Regions from separate parts of the Bacillus sp. D386 genome, predicted to be linked through region 2. Evidence: riboswitches for the same ligand, from Rfam matches in the RefSeq annotation. Region 2 holds a riboswitch; each other region holds the start of a gene.

Region 1 (4,447 bases), on a different contig from region 2:
CTCCATCAAAATACTTTAAAATAACCAAGTAGATTAAAGCAGTAAGCAAGACTATCCATATATCAATCAATATAATGACCAGCAAAAATAACAGACTAAAGCCAATTCCTTGAGTAACAATAGCAGCAATGAACGCAGGCGCAATAAAAATAAGGGTTATTGTGCCAAGGTAAATAATAATATGTATCAGCTTTGCCACCGAGACCGTTCTCCCATCAACCGGTCTAGACAATAAAATAGACTGATCCCGTATATCAAGCATCACATGGGAAAAATCAGATATTAAAGATGTAATGATAAAAAACATAAATACCGCAAACAACATACTCATTTGGAAAAAATAATTTTCACCCATAATAATAAAAGGAATCAGTATTAGACCCATAAGCGCATAAACCCATAAGGATTTTAAAAATTGATTTGAATCCTTACCTGTATTTCCAGACCCATCATTCATCAAAGTTGGAACTCTTCTGGCATCCATTGTAAGCTTAACCTGAAGAATTCTTCTCATAACCGGATAATCAATTCCCATCCACTGAAAGAGCTTTTGTCCTCTATCCAACACACGCAAACTCATAAATTTTTTCATCTATTAATCCTCTTTAACAACAGATACAATATCTTCGGCAATTGAACGATGCTGTGTAAAACCAGTTAATTGGTTAAAAATTTCTTCAAGAGTTCCTTCCTTGCCAACATCCTGTAATTCTGCAAAGCTTCCATCTGCAACAATCCTGCCTTCATGCAGTAAAATAATTCGATTGCTAATTTTCTCGACGACATCCATGATATGTGAGGAATAAAAAATAGTTTTTCCCTCGCTTGCCAGCAGTCCAAGCAATTCTTTAATGACCATAACGCTATTCGCGTCGAGACCGCTTAAAGGTTCATCTAAAAATAAAATATCCGGATTATGAAGAAGGCTTGAAATTAATAGAACCTTTTGCTTCATCCCTTTTGAATAACTATTTATTCGTGAATCATACATTTCTTCAATATTTAATAGCCTCATTAGTTTAAAAGCCTTTTGGTCAGCCTGCTCATAAGATAAGCCATAAAGCTCACCTATAAAAGTCAAATATTCACGTGCAGTCAATACATCATATAAATCTGCCAATTCAGGCACATAGCCAATTCTATTTTTATAGGTAATCCTATCCTCAGAAAGCTCTTTATCAAAGACCTTCACTGAGCCTGTATAGTCTGTAAGGAGTCCGAGCAATATTTTAACTGTGGTAGTTTTCCCCGCCCCATTGGGACCTATATAGCCAATAATTTGTCCCTTGTTTACATCAAGATTAATTCCTCGAAGTACTTCTTTCGATCCATAATGCATTTGAAGATTGCTAATAGAAATCACCAGTTCAGCCATTTTCATTCTCCCCAAAGACCCATTTTGGTATAGTATATCAAAACGGGTCGTTAATTTGCATAATTTTCTAATTTATCCTTTTTAGGTATTACTTCTGGAATCCTTCATGATGCACCTAAATGCCTGTAAAGTTCAAATTTCTAATAACCTAAACCGATAATGATTCAAAAGCTTGAATAAGATCATCAATCAAATCATTCGCATGCTCTATCCCAACAGAATAGCGCAGCAAACAATTACAGACTCCATTTTGTGTACGCACTTCCTCAGGGATATCCGCATGTGTTTGTGTAGCAGGGTACGTCATTAAACTTTCTACTCCACCCAGACTTTCAGCAAAAGATATGATGCGAAGGCTTTTTAAAAATGGATTGATCCATTCCTCTGATTTCAGCCGGAACGATATCATCCCCCCTTTACCAGGATAAAGGACATCTGTCACTTCTTCTCTTTCTCTTAAAAATCGGCTGATTATCTTAGCATTTTCCTCATGCTGCCTCATCCTTAGGCTCAATGTTTTCATTCCCCTCATCACAAGCCAGGAGTCAAATGGCGGCAGTACAGCGCCTGTTGCATTTTGATATTCTTCTAGGCGCGCACCAACCTCTTTACTCTTTGAGACAATTAATCCAGCCAATACATCATTATGTCCTGCTAAATATTTGGTGGCACTGTGGACAACGATATCTGCTCCCTGCTCAATCGGTCTTTGCAAAATGGGTGTATAAAACGTATTATCCACAAGGAGCAGTAGATTGTTAGATTGGGTCAGTTGAGCAATTTCTTTAATATCCATTTCCTGCATAAGCGGATTTGTCGGTGTTTCTATAAAAAAGGCCTTCGTATTTTCCGTAATGGATTCAGCGAAATCTTCATATGTATGGCAATAGTTAAACTTGATGCCATACGTCTTCCATATTTGCTCAAATAACCGATATGTCCCTCCATACAGATCGGCAGAGACGGCTATTTCATCACCTGGAGAAAATAAACATAGCAATGAGTGAATGGCAGCCATACCTGAACTAAAGGCAAATCCCTGTTTACCACCCTCTAGCTCGGCAATTGCTTCCTCTAATAATTTTCTGGTTGGGTTTCCTGTTCTTATGTAATCAAACCCTGTTGATTCCCCTATTCCGTTATGGCGATAGGCTGTGGAAAAATAAACTGGCGGATTAACAGTACCTGTTTGTGTTTCACTTCGATTGCCTATTTGAGCTAAGAGTGTTTCGATTTTAACTGTTGTCATATGTATGACCCCTCTCTCTTTATTAATCCCCGAAATACAGTTACTCTGATTTACCTTCATCCGGCTCTAATTTGCCATCAAAGTTACGAATTACTTACATCCACTCATTTTCCCAGTGAATAAAACTATGCTTAAAAACGAAAAAAGTCTTCAAGAAGAAGACTTTTCATTAGAGTGAGTCCCTTCTTATCGGCCAGGAATGATTGTTCCTGCAGGAATTAGCACCTTTCCATATTGGCGGTTGCTGAGACTTCACAGGGCCTGTCCCTCCATCTCTCTTGATAAGATTTTTCAGAATATTTATTTAACTATAAATTTACAGTCCTACTGCTAAAAAAGCAAGTTATTTCTGCCTTTATTGTCCAACTTTTTAACAAAGGTATATAATAAATCTATACATAAAAAGGAGTGATTCGGAACCATGAAAGCCAATGGCCAGGAAATTTTCCAGTACATAAAAGACCTTGTATCCATTCCAAGTCCGAGCGGCTATACAACGGAAGTAATTGATCATGTAGCACAGTTTTTACAATCTCAAGGAATACCTGCAGTAAAAACAAATAAAGGTGCCCTATTGGCAACAATCAAGGGACAGGATGATTCAAAGCACCGTTTTCTAACAGCCCATGTAGATACATTAGGTGCTATGGTGAAAGAAATCAAACCAAGCGGGCGTTTAAAATTATCGATGATCGGCGGATTTCGTTGGAATTCTGTTGAAGGCGAATATTGTAAAATCCATACAGCTGAAGGTAAAACGTTTACAGGGACGATTCTTTTAAATCAAACTTCTGTCCATGTTTATCAGAAAATGGGAGATATTAAACGCGAGGATGCAACGATTGAAGTTCGAATTGATGCTGTGACAAAAAGCAAGACGGATACAGAAGGTCTAGGTATTTCTGTAGGTGATTTTGTTTCCTTCGAGCCCCGTGTTGAACTGACAGACAATGGATTTATTAAATCCCGTCATTTAGATGATAAAGCGAGTGTCGGCATACTGATGTATATCATTAAACAGTTAAAAGAAGAAGGCATCACTCTCCCCTATACGACCCACTTCTTAATTTCAAATAATGAAGAAATAGGCTATGGCGGAAACTCCAACATTCCTGCTGAAACTGTTGAATACCTGGCTGTAGATATGGGAGCAATTGGAGAAGGACAATCTACGGATGAATACAGTGTTTCCATTTGTGCAAAAGATTCTAGCGGACCCTATCATTATGGCCTGCGTCAGCATTTAGTCGAATTGGCAAAGCAACACAAGATTGATTACCGTGTAGATATATATCCTTTTTACGGATCTGATGCTTCTGCTGCCATCCGTGCCGGCTATGATATCATACACGGATTAATTGGACCCGGCATTGATGCTTCACATGCTTTTGAAAGAACCCATATCAGCTCTATTGAACATACTGCCCAGTTAATCTGGAATTACTTACAATCAGAATTAGCCTAATTTCATACTAAACGTTAACCCATCACCATTTAAGTGATGGGTTTTTATTATAATAACCGTTTGATTTTTCCATAAGCAGCCTTGGCTTCAGCATATCCTTGATTGTACAGCTTTTTCAGCTTTTTAGGGTTACGCTCAACACGGCTGACATCTGATTTCACTAATGGACGAATAATGACGACAAGTCCCTTTTCTTCTTGTTCCTCCAAATAGCGGATCGTGTCATTGTAAACGATATGCCGTTTGCGAAGAGCCTTTAGCAGCCCTTGATAGTTCTTATATTTTCTTTTTCCAAGCCAATCAAGCGACGATGCTTTCATATAGCCTTTATTCCCAGTAAGCACAACGATATTTTTCG
Region 2 (4,447 bases):
GTGGAATGGGAAAATAACTGCACAACCATTACATATGAGTTGATTTCTTTAAATTCCAGTAACTAAATTGAATAGAAACTAAAGAAAACAAACCTTCATCCAGAATTACATTGGGCGGTGGGTTTGTTTTTAAATTTAGACAAATAAAATAGTGCCTCAGGAAAGCCATTTCTTTTTGGCTTCCTAAGACACCGCTAGTTCTTTAAAAGGTAATTGGTCCACCTTTAGATTCAATTTCAGAACTGATATTTTTAAATTCCTTGAAATTTTCTCTGAATTTATGTGCAAGCTCATTCGCCTTTTCATAATAGGCTTCTGGATCTTTCCACGTTTTCTGCGGCTGTAAAACTTCATCAGGTACTCCAGGTACGTGTAAAGGAATCGCTAAGCCAAATATTCTGTCTTGTACCGTTTCGATATTGGCTAGTTCTCCTTCCAATGCAGCTTGAATCATCAATCGTGTATAAGAAAGCTTCATGCGGCTACCTGTCCCATACTCTCCTCCAGTCCAACCGGTATTAACCAGATATACCTGAACTTGATGTTCCTCAATATTTTTGCCAAGCATCTCAGCATATTTAGTTGGATGCAATGGTAAGAATGGTGAACCGAAGCAGGTAGAAAACGTAGCCTGTGGTGAAGTGATTCCGAGTTCAGTTCCTGCCAATTTACTCGTATAACCGCTTAGAAAATGATACATTGCCTGTTCTTTGGTTAACTTGCTGATTGGAGGCAGAACACCAAAAGCATCAGCAGTTAAAAAGATGATTGTATTGGGATGGCCCGCTATACTAGGTGTGACGATGTTCTGCATGGCTTCGATAGGGTAAGCTGCCCGGGTATTTTCAGTTAACATTCCATTATCATAGTCAGCAATTCTCGTATCTTCATCTACAACCACATTCTCTAGTACAGAACCAAAGCGTATGGCATTAAAAATTTGAGGCTCTTTTTCCTGTGTGAGATTGATGCATTTTGCGTAACAGCCGCCTTCAATATTAAATACACCATCAGGAGACCAGCCATGTTCGTCATCACCTATAAGGCGGCGATTTGGATCGGCTGATAAAGTAGTCTTTCCAGTGCCGGATAGGCCAAAGAAAAGAGCTACATCTCCCTCGAAACCTACATTTGCTGAACAATGCATAGAGAACACATTTTTCTCAGGCAACAGGTAATTCATGATTGAGAAAATGGATTTTTTCATTTCACCTGCATACTCGGTGCCTCCAATTAAGACGACTTTTTTCTCAAAAGAAATGATGATAAACGTCTCAGATTGTGTACCGTCCACGAGAGGGTTTGCTTTAAAACCTGGTGCTGAGATAATAGTAAACTCAGGAGAATGATTTTCAAGCTCTTCTTTAGTGGGGCGGATAAACAGCTGATGTACAAATAAATTGTGCCAGGCATATTCATTGATTACTTGTATAGGAAGGCGGTAGTCTGTTGCAGCCCCAGCAAACCCATTAAATACAAATAATTCATCTCGTTTTTCGAGGTAATCGATAACTTTATCATATAATTTAGAGAATGCGTCTTCAGATATTGCTTGATTGACGCTTCCCCAGGCTATTTTATCTTTAGTGGCAGCTTCCTCTACAATATATTTATCCTTTGGAGATCTGCCGGTATATTTACCTGTTTCGGCTTTAATCGCTCCAGTAGATGTGAGGATGCCCTCTTTTCTGGTTAATACTTTTTCAACTAATTGTGGCACTGAAAGCTGAATGTGAATATTATCATGAGTAAGTAATTGTTTCAATTCATTGGAAACTCCTACACTGTTCATAAGGTATCATCCTTTTCCAGAATTTTGGTAAGCATATTATATGGAAAATAGTATAACACATTTAATCGATTTATCCATACTAATTGTGTTAATTTTCAAAAATATGGTTTAATATAGTATATAAGAATAATTATTATTGTTTTCATTGGTGAAAGAATAGGAATATTAGTCAATATTGATGGATAAATAATAAAGTATATTTATTTGAATATTCGTAAATTAATTATATCAATATCATAATTGAAATGCGAATTTTAAGTTCTGACTGTACTTCTTTTAGAAAAAGGATGAAGCTAAAGTTTTATCTTAACAATATATTCCTGTTTATTTATTGACAGAAAATGATGGATAAGATATTATATACATTTGATATGGATACTCTTATCAAGACTCGGTGGAGAGACGAGCTCTATGAAGCCGGGGCAACCTGCAGTTTGATTCCTTTTAATGGAAATCACGCAAAGGTGCTAACTTGATGCAAGGTTATAATGCCTTGAACGATGAGAGTGAAAGGCAGATTTCTGAGACTCAGACCTTTCCTCTTTTCTTTATAAAGGGGAAGGGTCTTTTTTCGTATAATCAGGAGATAATTAAAGATAATGAGTAGCCATAAACAGGGAAACTGAAGGAGGAAATATACATGTCTAATAAGAGACATTTGTTTACATCAGAATCTGTAACAGAAGGTCATCCGGATAAAATTTGCGATCAGGTTTCTGATGCCATTTTGGATGAAATATTAGCAAAGGATCCAAATGCAAGGGTAGCCTGCGAAACATCTGTTACCACTGGATTAGTTTTAGTAGCGGGAGAAATCACTACTTCTACGTATGTGGATATTCCAAAAATTGTACGTGACACAATCAAAGGGATTGGTTATACACGTGCAAAATATGGTTTCGATGCAGAAACATGCGCTGTCTTAACCTCTATTGATGAACAATCTGCAGATATCGCCCAAGGTGTAGACCAAGCTTTGGAATCAAGAGAAGGCACGATGTCAGATGAAGAGATTGAAGCAATTGGGGCGGGAGATCAGGGTCTAATGTTCGGTTTTGCCTGCAACGAAACAGAAGAATTAATGCCTCTTCCTATTTCTCTTGCTCACCAATTATCTAGAAAGCTGGCTGAGGTTCGTAAACAAGAAGTTCTTCCATACTTGCGCCCTGATGGAAAAACACAAGTCACAGTGGAATATGATGAAAATAAAAATCCGGTAAGAATTGATACCATCGTAATCTCTACTCAGCATGACGCGGAAACAACACTGGATCAAATTAAGAAAGACTTAAAAGAACAAGTAATTAAACCGGTTGTTCCTGCTCACCTTATTGATGAACAAACTAAATATTTTATTAACCCAACGGGCCGTTTTGTTATTGGAGGTCCACAAGGGGATGCAGGCTTGACTGGCCGTAAAATCATTGTTGACACGTATGGTGGATACGCACGTCACGGTGGTGGAGCATTCTCTGGTAAAGATGCTACAAAAGTAGACCGTTCTGCTGCCTATGCAGCCAGATATGTAGCTAAAAATATTGTAGCAGCAGGTCTTGCAGATAAAGCAGAAGTTCAGCTGGCTTACGCGATTGGTGTAGCTCAGCCAGTATCTATATCCATTGATACGTTCGGTACAGGTAAAATTGAAGAGGAAAAATTAATTGAATTAGTACGTGCTAACTTTGATCTGCGCCCTGCAGGAATCATAAAAATGCTTGATTTAAGACGTCCGATTTATAAACAAACAGCAGCTTACGGACATTTTGGACGTAATGATTTAGATCTTCCTTGGGAGAAAACTGATAAAGTAGAAGTACTGCGTACGGAAGCTAACATCTAAGATAAACAGCATAAACATTTCAAGAAAGAGGGATAAACCCTCTTTCTTTTTTTGTCTAAATATGATAATATTAGGAAACTATGAAATCGGGTATAATGGATCGTATTTTGTCGGGACCCTAGCTCATATCTAAAATCTAATTCTTTGATATTTTTAAATGAAAAACAGTCGAAAGTAAAGGTAGTGAGTGAATAATAATGTGTGGATTTGTAGGATGTATGCATGATCACCAACAAGCGAATCAGGATTCAGAACTAATTAAAAGTATGAATGACTTGATTACGCATAGAGGGCCGGATGACGAGGGGTATTATATAGATGAACATATCCAGCTTGGTTTCAGAAGACTAAGCATCATTGATATTGAATGTGGACATCAGCCCTTAACGTATGAAAATGAACGCTATTGGATTGTTTTTAACGGAGAAATATACAACTACTTGGAATTGAAAGTAGTGCTGGAAAAGGAAGGCATGGCGTTTTCTACAAATTCAGATACTGAAGTAATCCTGGCGGCATTTGTTCAATATGGGGAAAAGGCAGTTGAAATGCTTCGTGGGATGTTTGGGTTCGTGATTTGGGATAAACAGGAGAAATCTATTTTTGGTGCCCGTGATCCATTTGGGATTAAACCATTTTTTTATAAGGAAGATGGGGATAAGACCTATTTTGCTTCTGAAAAGAAAAGTATTATACACGCTATAGAAAAACAAGAATTGGATCATGTGTCTCTGCAGCATTATCTTACCTTTCAATTTACTCCAGAACCAGCAACGATGACAAAGTATGTGAAAAAATTATTGCCTGGACATTGC
Region 3 (4,447 bases), on a different contig from region 2:
TAAGGTTTTGGTCGTAGGTCCCATCGAACCTGCAACAAAGCGAGGGCTGTCAGGACTGTCAAACTGTTCTGTTGCTTTTCGAGCCAATTGAGCTGATTCTTTATTCAGCTGATATGCCAGGTGACCAAGATTATATTCATCCAGTACAATTGGAGTTGCCCCGAATGTGTTTGTTTCAATAATATCCGCACCTGCTGCCAAGTACTCTTCATGAATCGATTGGATTACATCCGGGCGGGTTAGCGTTAAATACTCATTACACCCATCGTATTGTTCCCCGCCAAAATCATCCTCTATTAATTGATGCGCCTGAATCATGGTTCCCATTGCTCCATCTAGAATAACTATTCTTTCAGCCAATAACTCTTTCAATTTTTCTGTTCTCATGATAGATGCACTTCCTTATTTACAACTGATTTCTGTTCTTTGATGTACCGAACCAAATGCCCGCTTAATTCATATTTCATAAAAGGTGTAATAATATAGATACCGTTAAATAGTTCACTTGCCGCGTCCACTAATTCTTTTGAAATGGCAAAGCTTTCGCGAGCACAGGCTTCCTTATCCGTTCCGGCTCTTTCCATCGCCTCTCTAACATGAACCGGCAATGAAATACCTGGCACTTCATTATGTAAAAACTCTGCATTCCGGTGACTCGTTAAAGGCATAATGCCAATAAAAATCGGCTTTGTTATATGCCTGGTTGCCGCGTATACTTCCTCTAATTTTTCAATACTAAACACGGGCTGGGTTAAGAAATAATCAGCTCCAGCCTGAATTTTCTTTTCCATTCGCTGTACGGCTTTATCTATGTACTTTACATTTGGATTAAAGGCAGCTGCGATATCGAAATTCGCCCGGCTACCCAGCGATTTTCCTGAATAGGAGCGCCCCTCATTCAATTGCTTAACCAATGAAATCAGGTCCATTGAAGAAAGATCATATACAGAAGTCGCGCCCGGAAAATCACCAATTTTTGAAGGATCCCCAGTCACCACCAACACCTCTGATAATCCAAGGGAATGCATGCCCATTAAATGAGATTGCAAGCCAATCAGATTATGATCTCGACAAGTTAAGTGAACAAGAGGCACCGTATTTAACTTTGATTGTAAAATCGACGCTACCGCAAGATTGGATATTCTCGGTGACGCCAATGAATTATCCGCAAGTGTAATCGCATCGGCACCCGAATCTAATAGGTAGCGACTTCCTATTAAAAAATCCTCCAGGCCGAACGTCTTTGGCGGGTCCAACTCCACGATAACCGTCGTTTGTTTTTTTGCCTTACCTGAAATTGTATCTGGACCTTTTCGTTTATATTGAATGATTTCATATGATATAGGCTGATGCTTCGGCTTGGCTACAAAATCTTTCACCTTTACAGGATGAAGATCTTCGATTCCTTTACGAATGGCCTGAATATGGGCAGGAGTTGTACCACAGCATCCACCTAGCAGCCGGACCCCCTGCTTCACAAGCTGCCTTGAACTATTAATGAAATAATCCGCTTCTGTCGAATAGACATATCTTCCATCTGATAAATCAGGTAAGCTGGCGTTTGGATAAGCCGCATAATAGGTATCTTCCAATAAAGGTACTTCTTCGTATGAGCGAATCATATGATAGGGACCCATCCGACAATTGATGCCTACCACATCAGCGCCTGTTTTTTTCATAAGAGAAAACGCCTCACTGACATGCATACCATTTTGCAAAAGGCCTGTTTCATGCAGAGAAATATTCGCGATAAGAGGAAGATCACTCATTTTTCTAGCCGACTCTATTACCGTTAATAATTCGTCTAAATCATAATAGGTTTCAAGTAAAATGCCATCCGGCTTTTCTTCCAATAAAGCGGTCAGCTGTTCATCGAAATATCCCTTAATTTCAGTTAATGTTAATTCTGATTTCCGGAAACTCCGTAAGCCGCCAATCGTCCCAATAACGAAGGTGCTTGGATCAGCCGCATCTTTCGCTATTTTAATTCCAGCTCTATTAATTTGAGAAACTTCCCTTTCAAGGCCATAGCGCTTTAATTTATGGAAATTTGCGCCGAATGTATTCGATTGAATCACATCAGCACCAGCTTCAATATAACTTCTATGCATCTTTTTGATCTGATTGGGGTTTGTCAAATTAAGCTCTTCAAAGCAACTATCAATTCCAAATGAATATAAAAGTGTTCCACTCGCCCCATCTGCGACTAGAATTTTTTCATTTAACGTTTCCAGTAGTTTCACTGTCTTTCCCCCTAATTAGTTGGTTAATGTCTCTGATGAGGAAAACAGACTAATAGAAAAGAGCTTTCATCATGAAAGCCCTCTTTCCTAAGGTCTCTCATCTCTCAAGCATTGCTTGCTGGATTTAGCACCTTGGATTACCATCCAGGTTGCTGAGATTTCAACGGGCCAGTCCCTCCATCTCTCTAGATAAGAATATGAAATTATATATTTACTTAATTTACTATAAATTTTCAGTTATTTCAATCTATTTTGATAATTAATCCAAAAGAGTTAACGATTTAGTATTTTGGGTATGTATGGGGTAGGAGTGATGTTAGATGAAGGAAATAATAACGAATCAGTTTAAAAATCCAACTGGTGTCCTCGGAAAGATTGCAGGTAAAATAATGGCCTATGAAAATGAGGAATTATACGAATGGACATTTGATCAATTGACTATTACCCCAAATGACACACTGCTAGAAGTTGGTTTTGGCCCAGGTGAAGGAATGCACATGCTTTTTGAGAAGTACCCTACCATCCAAATAGATGGTGTCGATCCATCAGAAGAAATGGTGAAAAATGCGAGCAAACGAAATCAAGAACAACTCAACCGCAATCAGCTTCGTTTGTTTAATGGAACTGTTCTCGGGATTCCCAATCCAATGGTGTACGATAAAATATTTAGTGTAAATAGCTATCCATTATGGGAAGATCAAGAGGCTTGTATTCAAAAAATACATTCTTTATTAAAAGAAAATGGAAAACTGACTATAACCGTGCAGCCAAGGCAGGAAGAAGCAACCGAAGAACAGGCTCATGCCTTTGCCGAAGAGATTAGAGAGGTGCTAACTAATACAGGCTTTAAGTCTATTAAGGTTCAAACGAAACCACTCAAACCGTGCTTATCTATAAATGTCACAGCCATCAAATAGCCCTTTTTATGAATATTAGAAATTCCACTCAAGCTTAGACACTCTTTCTATCTGACCCTTTTCAACCTATAAAAACCATAAGCTCCTCCATCAGTTTTGATTGAATTTCTATTATTTAGGGTATATTATAAACATATACACATATATTAAAAAACCAGAGAGCTGGATACTCCCTGGTACAACTACTAGCGAGTGGTATGCAAATAGTTTAGTTCTTAGAGGAACCACCCTTATGCTTTGGTCGGCGCGGGGTGGTTTTTCGTTTGCCCTTTAGCTGAAGATTGGCGAATCGCGTGGCGATGCCGGCAGCAAGGGTCGTGAAAAAGATCATTGCTACATCTTTTGCCAGAGCTATTAGAAAATCCATAAGTATATCACCTCCCTCCTCCTTTATATAAGGAAAAGAAGGTGCATACCACCCGCACCAAGTAGTTGCATGAAAATTATACCATATATGTTATTGATAACATAATGACTCTGGTTGTCTTTTTTAGGTGATTGAAAATTCCTATCCCTTGCTAATGGATCTCTTTTATTTGCTCTCTGTTCACAAGTATTGTTGCTGATGACTTAAAGAAAGACAGCTTTTTTATTGTCGCAATTATTCAACTAATGCCCCATGTTTTTCTCCTATTAAATTGATTTTTATCAATTCCTTATTCTTATGTAAAACTCTTTTTCGTTATCCTGAACCTTTACTGCCATAAGAAGTTCAACACAAAAAGGCATTCAACGATTATCACTTAATATTACCTTAATTAAAAATTATACTTTTTCTTCTTCAGCTATCCCAACATAACATCGTTAACCGATATTGCGGTTTTACCGCTACGCCTATTTCACACTGAAGTAACTAACTTTGGCTGCTGCATTAAGCGAAATGGGAACCCTATAAGAAAAGGAGCAGCCTAAGCAACCCCTTTTAAATAACATCAATAATTTCCCTTGTTCACAGGCCTAATAAGCACTCCTAATTTAACTATTAGTTTAAACACCCAATAAAAGAAAAAGAAGTTAAACAAAAAGCCAAACGAGACTAAAGAAAACAGCATTCCACCATGATAAACTAAAATATCAGCAGGAAAACCGAAATAATAATCACCAATACTCTTATCAAATCGATAACCTAAGGTAGGAACAACTACAACAATAATAGTTGATATAAGACTTACTATTGATAATTTTAGTTTTTGGGCATTAAATTTGTTGATGTTTAAAAACGCAACTATTACTAAACCATTGATTAACAACCCAATAATCAAATCAATCATACTAAAATCCCCTTGT
Region 4 (4,447 bases), on a different contig from region 2:
TATATAAAACAAGTATATTTCCCCATCAAATAAAACAGATTAAATTTAAACGAGTCAATTGGTATACCAAAGGTGCTTTTATGCAAGTTAAAAAAGGACTTACCATCCGAATTGTAAATTTCAATCCCAACGACGTTTTCAAAGAATTAGTTGATTTTGCTAACAAACATGGTATTCCATATTCTAAAACGAAAGATTATATAATTATAGAAAAATAGTCTTATTCCCTAACGAGGGTATTACTTTCATATCAAGGGCTGGTTGATCAGCTCTTTTTTGCTATTCGGTTAAAGGAACAGATTAGTACAAGATGACCAAAGCTAATAAGTTATAGAATATGAGGTGGTAAAATGAAATTCCATCTATTGGGAGAAAAAGCTAAAGTAGAAATAGATATCATAGCTCGTGAATATCCGAATAGCTTTGATTATTGGGATGGAAACTGGGTTATTTCAAACGTGAAAGTTGAAATCCCTGGATATTATGTTGATTTTATTGCTAGTTTAAGAACTGATGACATTAGTGATTTTTTTAAATGATTTGAAGTTAATGAATAAGGATTTATCGGGTAAAGCTATATTGAAAAATTTAGATAGCTTTATTTATTTTGAATGTGAAATGGATAAGTTGGGGCATATAGAATGGTCTGGAGAGACTTGTTATCCGACAGGAAGTGGTGCTGTATTATCCTTTGAATTTTTATCAAATCAATCATATTTAGATGATTTGATTAAAGAATTAGAGAATATAATCTCTCTATATCCAGTTATAAGTAAACCGTAGCTATTGTATTAACAGGTCAATAGCAGAAAATCAAGGCTGGCATGTTGACGGTCTTTTTTTATGCTCCCCATTAGGTAAGACAGTTTGAAAAATCTGGCTTACCTAATGGGGAGTTTTTCTGTGCTCAAAAAAAAAGAACGCTGTATTGATCACATGGGGCGATTCATTTTGGGGCACAGTAAAATAGAATAGTATTATTAAAAAAACGAATTTTAAAAGAGGCGTTAATAGCATCTGTAACAACGTTATCAATAGAGATTGAGCGGCAGAACCCCTTAGAATTCAGGGTTCTGCTTTTATTATATTCATTGTTTACTAGACAGGGAGCAGTTCAATACCGCAGTTGTTTAAGTGAATATTCCTAGCTTTCCAATACGTTCAATAGCTTCTATTAGCCGGTCTTCGTCTACTAATAAGCCGACACGAATGTAGCCTTCTCCGTATTCACCAAAGCCTTTTCCTGCTGCAACGGCTACATCTGCTTTTTCAAGCAAATAATCAGCAAAGCTCTCGCTCTTGAAACCGGCAGGGACAGGAAGCCAAGCAAAGAATGAACCAGTTGGGGCTTCGACTTTCCAGCCGATTTTATTGCAAGCGCCAATGAGGGAATTTCGTCGTCGTTCATAGCGTTCGATAAGCTCTTCTACGCAGGATTGCTCCCCTGTCAAGGCTGCGATTGCCGCTTTTTGTACAGCAGGGAAGAGGCTGACGTAAAGATGATCTTGAATGAGATTGAGTGCTTCGATGATAGCTGGGTTTCCGATAGCAAAGCCAACACGCCAGCCTGCCATATTGTAAGTTTTCGAGAGTGTGTACATTTCAATGCCGACTTCTTTTGCACCCTCCGTTTCAAGAAAACTGATAGGTTTTTGTCCATCAAAGCCAATAGCTCCATAGGCAAAATCATGAAGTACGGTAATGTTATTTTCTTTTGCAAATGATACTGTTTTTTCAAAAAAAGCATGATCTGCGGTAGCTCCGGTAGGATTATTTGGGTAGTTTAAATACATTAGCTTTGCATGGGTCCTTTGTTCTAAAGGGATGCTTTCATAATCCGGCAAAAATTGATTATCTTTTGTTAGTGGAAAAGTTTCATAGTTTACGTTTGCTAATACAGCTCCAGATAAATAGTCGGGATAGCCTGGGTCTGGCAAGAGCATTAGCTCTCCATCGTTGAGCAAGCACATTGGTAGCTCAACTAGTCCGGCCTTCGTTCCAAAAAGGATGGCAACTTCAGTTTTAGGGTCAACCTCGACGCCATATTGCTTGTGATAAAATTGTGCTGCCGCTTCTTTCAACTCTTCCAAACCCCGAAATGGAGAATATTTATGAGTTTGTGCATCTTCAGCCGCCACTTGCAGGGCTTTGACGATATGCGCAGGAGTAGGTTGATCAGGATTTCCTTGTCCGAGATTAATAATGTCTCTGCCTTCAGCTATAGCGCTGTTAACTTTTAGGACAAGTGTTGCAAAAAATTGGACTGGCAGTTTTTTTAAGCGTTCTGAATATGTCATATAATTCACCTTTACGAAGAGAATATAGTTTTGAATATTTAAATAATAGATAAAATTCTATAACCTTTATTTAGAAATGTCTATAGTGAGCTGAAAGAATTTGAATATAGCGGTAGTAAATGGTTATTAGATTTGCTGAGTCATAGATTATAGGGGAACGTTTGATGAAGTGGGTGTGGTAGCTTTTTCAGAAATGATTGTTTTTCGGAAAATGTGAAATGTGGAGACTATACATTAAATGAGCTTGTTTGGCAGATGAAAATAGTGAGCGATGAAAGTGTTATTCAGTCGGCTTGCGAAAATGTAGAGTTTTACATTATCGTCAGTTCAGCCCTACGAAGAAGAATGGGGAGTTTTTTAATCCGATGTATGTGGATTGGAATATTTTATTGAAATTGCAATGATGAAAGCGGTTCAACAGTTTACGTCAAAAAGGTTTTTGTTGACAGACTATTCTGAAGTCTGTAATATCATAAACAAATCAAATAAAGCTATAGCTTATCGAGAGCGACCGAGGGACTAGGCCCTATGACGTCCGGCAACCCCCTTAATAGGGAAGGTGCCAATTCCTGCAGAATGTATTACATTCTGAAAGATAAGTCGAGATAGATGTATTTCGATGCCCCTTTCAGATGAGAGGGGCATTTTTGTTTCAAAAAATGTGTAGAGATAGAGGTTGGCATATGATAAAAATTCAGAATGTTAATAAGATTTACAAAACTAAAAGCGGTATAGTAAATGGAGTTGACAACGTTTCCTTAACAATTAAAAAAGGCGAGATATTCGGGATTGTCGGGTACTCAGGAGCAGGTAAAAGCTCGCTGCTACGCTGTATTAATTTGTTGGAGCGTCCAACATCGGGAAATATCACAGTTGATGGAATTGATCTGGCTAAGTTGAGAAGCAAGCAATTGCGTCATGCACGCTTAAAAATCGGGATGATTTTTCAGCACTTTTATCTTATTAGCCAGAAAACAGTTTTTGAAAATATAGCTTTTTCTTTAAAGGCAGCAAAAGTGCCGCAGACTCAAATACAAGACCGAGTAGAAGAACTGTTGAAAATGGTCGGATTAGCTGAAAAGCGTGAAGTGTATCCTTCGCAGCTAAGTGGGGGACAGAAGCAGCGTGTAGCGATTGCAAGGGCGTTGGCGAATAACCCGACAGTACTCCTTTGTGATGAGGCGACCTCAGCACTAGATCCGACGACAACGAAATCAATATTGAATTTGTTGAAAAAAATCAATAAGGAGCTCAATATTACGATTGTGTTGATTACACATGAGATGAATGTAGTAAAGGAAATTTGTAATCGAATGGCGATTATGCAGGATGGCAAGGTCATTGAGGAAGGCTCGGTGTATGATATTTTTGCTAAACCCCATGCCGATCTTACGAAGGAATTCATTAACAGTGTTGTTTCGTTCGATATACCTGACGCTATTTACCAAAGTTGCAAGGGTCCGATTGTCAAGGTGACGTTTAGGGGAACGGTTGCCGGTGAGGGAGTCATATCGGATACGCTTCAGCAATTTAATGTAAAAGGCAATTTTCTTCATGGCTCAATTGAATATATTCAGGAATTGCCTTTAGGTATTTTTATCATGGAGCTTCGCGGACAGAAGGAAGAGATTAATAAAGCGATATCTTATATAGAAAGTCGAGAGGCAGAAGTGGAGGTGTTCCAACATGGGCTTTGATTTCAACCACTTTATAGAGCTTATTCCTGAAATTAACACAGCATTTTTGCAGACGATTTACATGATTTCCATTTCTTTAGCTGTCGCAATCGTGATTGGTTTACCAGTTGGAATTCTATTATATGTGACAGAAAAGGGTTTATTTTGGGAAAACAAAACGGTTCAGAGGATATTAGGATTTGTCGTCAATTTGGTCCGATCAATACCATTTATTATTTTATTGGTTGCTCTTATGCCATTGACCGAATTTGTTGTAAAGACAACGATTGGACCAACAGCTGCTAGCGTATCGCTGTCAGTCGCAGCTATTCCGTTTTTTGCGAGAATCGTTGAAACGTCTTTACGAGAAATTGATAAAGGTGTTATTGAAGCCGCGATAGCAGCTGGTGCGACACCGTGGATGATTATTAAGGAAGTACTATTGCTCGAAGCGAGATCAGGTATCATTTCGGG

What was found. A riboswitch is a leader RNA that binds a small molecule or an ion and turns the genes downstream of it on or off. The one in region 2 is predicted to bind S-adenosylmethionine.
Region 1: another riboswitch for S-adenosylmethionine. It lies ahead of FHY45_RS15740 (methionine biosynthesis PLP-dependent protein); the one in region 2 lies ahead of metK (methionine adenosyltransferase).
Region 3: another riboswitch for S-adenosylmethionine. It lies ahead of FHY45_RS10280 (bifunctional homocysteine S-methyltransferase/methylenetetrahydrofolate reductase); the one in region 2 lies ahead of metK (methionine adenosyltransferase).
Region 4: another riboswitch for S-adenosylmethionine. It lies ahead of FHY45_RS04725 (methionine ABC transporter ATP-binding protein); the one in region 2 lies ahead of metK (methionine adenosyltransferase).

What each region holds. Positions count from the first base shown of each region.
Region 1 covers NZ_VEMV01000005.1:162,727-167,173, forward strand. The annotation lists gene FHY45_RS15730 (ABC-2 family transporter permease) at 1-592, opposite strand, end outside; gene FHY45_RS15735 (ABC transporter ATP-binding protein) at 596-1,381, opposite strand; gene FHY45_RS15740 (methionine biosynthesis PLP-dependent protein) at 1,524-2,624, opposite strand; SAM riboswitch class I at 2,808-2,912, opposite strand; gene FHY45_RS15745 (M42 family metallopeptidase) at 3,046-4,089, shown strand; gene FHY45_RS15750 (patatin-like phospholipase family protein) at 4,137-4,447, opposite strand, start outside.
Region 2 covers NZ_VEMV01000007.1:28,154-32,600, forward strand. The annotation lists gene FHY45_RS18900 (DUF2584 domain-containing protein) at 1-66, shown strand, start outside; gene pckA (phosphoenolpyruvate carboxykinase (ATP)) at 203-1,792, opposite strand; SAM riboswitch class I at 2,171-2,299, shown strand; gene metK (methionine adenosyltransferase) at 2,433-3,632, shown strand; gene asnB (asparagine synthase (glutamine-hydrolyzing)) at 3,830-4,447, shown strand, end outside.
Region 3 covers NZ_VEMV01000003.1:280,326-284,772, reverse strand. The annotation lists gene metH (methionine synthase) at 1-387, opposite strand, end outside; gene FHY45_RS10280 (bifunctional homocysteine S-methyltransferase/methylenetetrahydrofolate reductase) at 384-2,243, opposite strand; SAM riboswitch class I at 2,338-2,439, opposite strand; gene FHY45_RS10275 (class I SAM-dependent methyltransferase) at 2,564-3,160, shown strand; gene FHY45_RS20530 (hypothetical protein) at 3,369-3,527, opposite strand; gene FHY45_RS10270 (hypothetical protein) at 4,093-4,431, opposite strand.
Region 4 covers NZ_VEMV01000001.1:967,403-971,849, reverse strand. The annotation lists gene FHY45_RS04740 (WapI family immunity protein) at 351-539, shown strand; gene FHY45_RS04735 (WapI family immunity protein) at 550-783, shown strand; gene FHY45_RS04730 (pyridoxal phosphate-dependent aminotransferase) at 1,131-2,297, opposite strand; SAM riboswitch class I at 2,793-2,899, shown strand; gene FHY45_RS04725 (methionine ABC transporter ATP-binding protein) at 2,981-3,994, shown strand; gene FHY45_RS04720 (methionine ABC transporter permease) at 3,984-4,447, shown strand, end outside.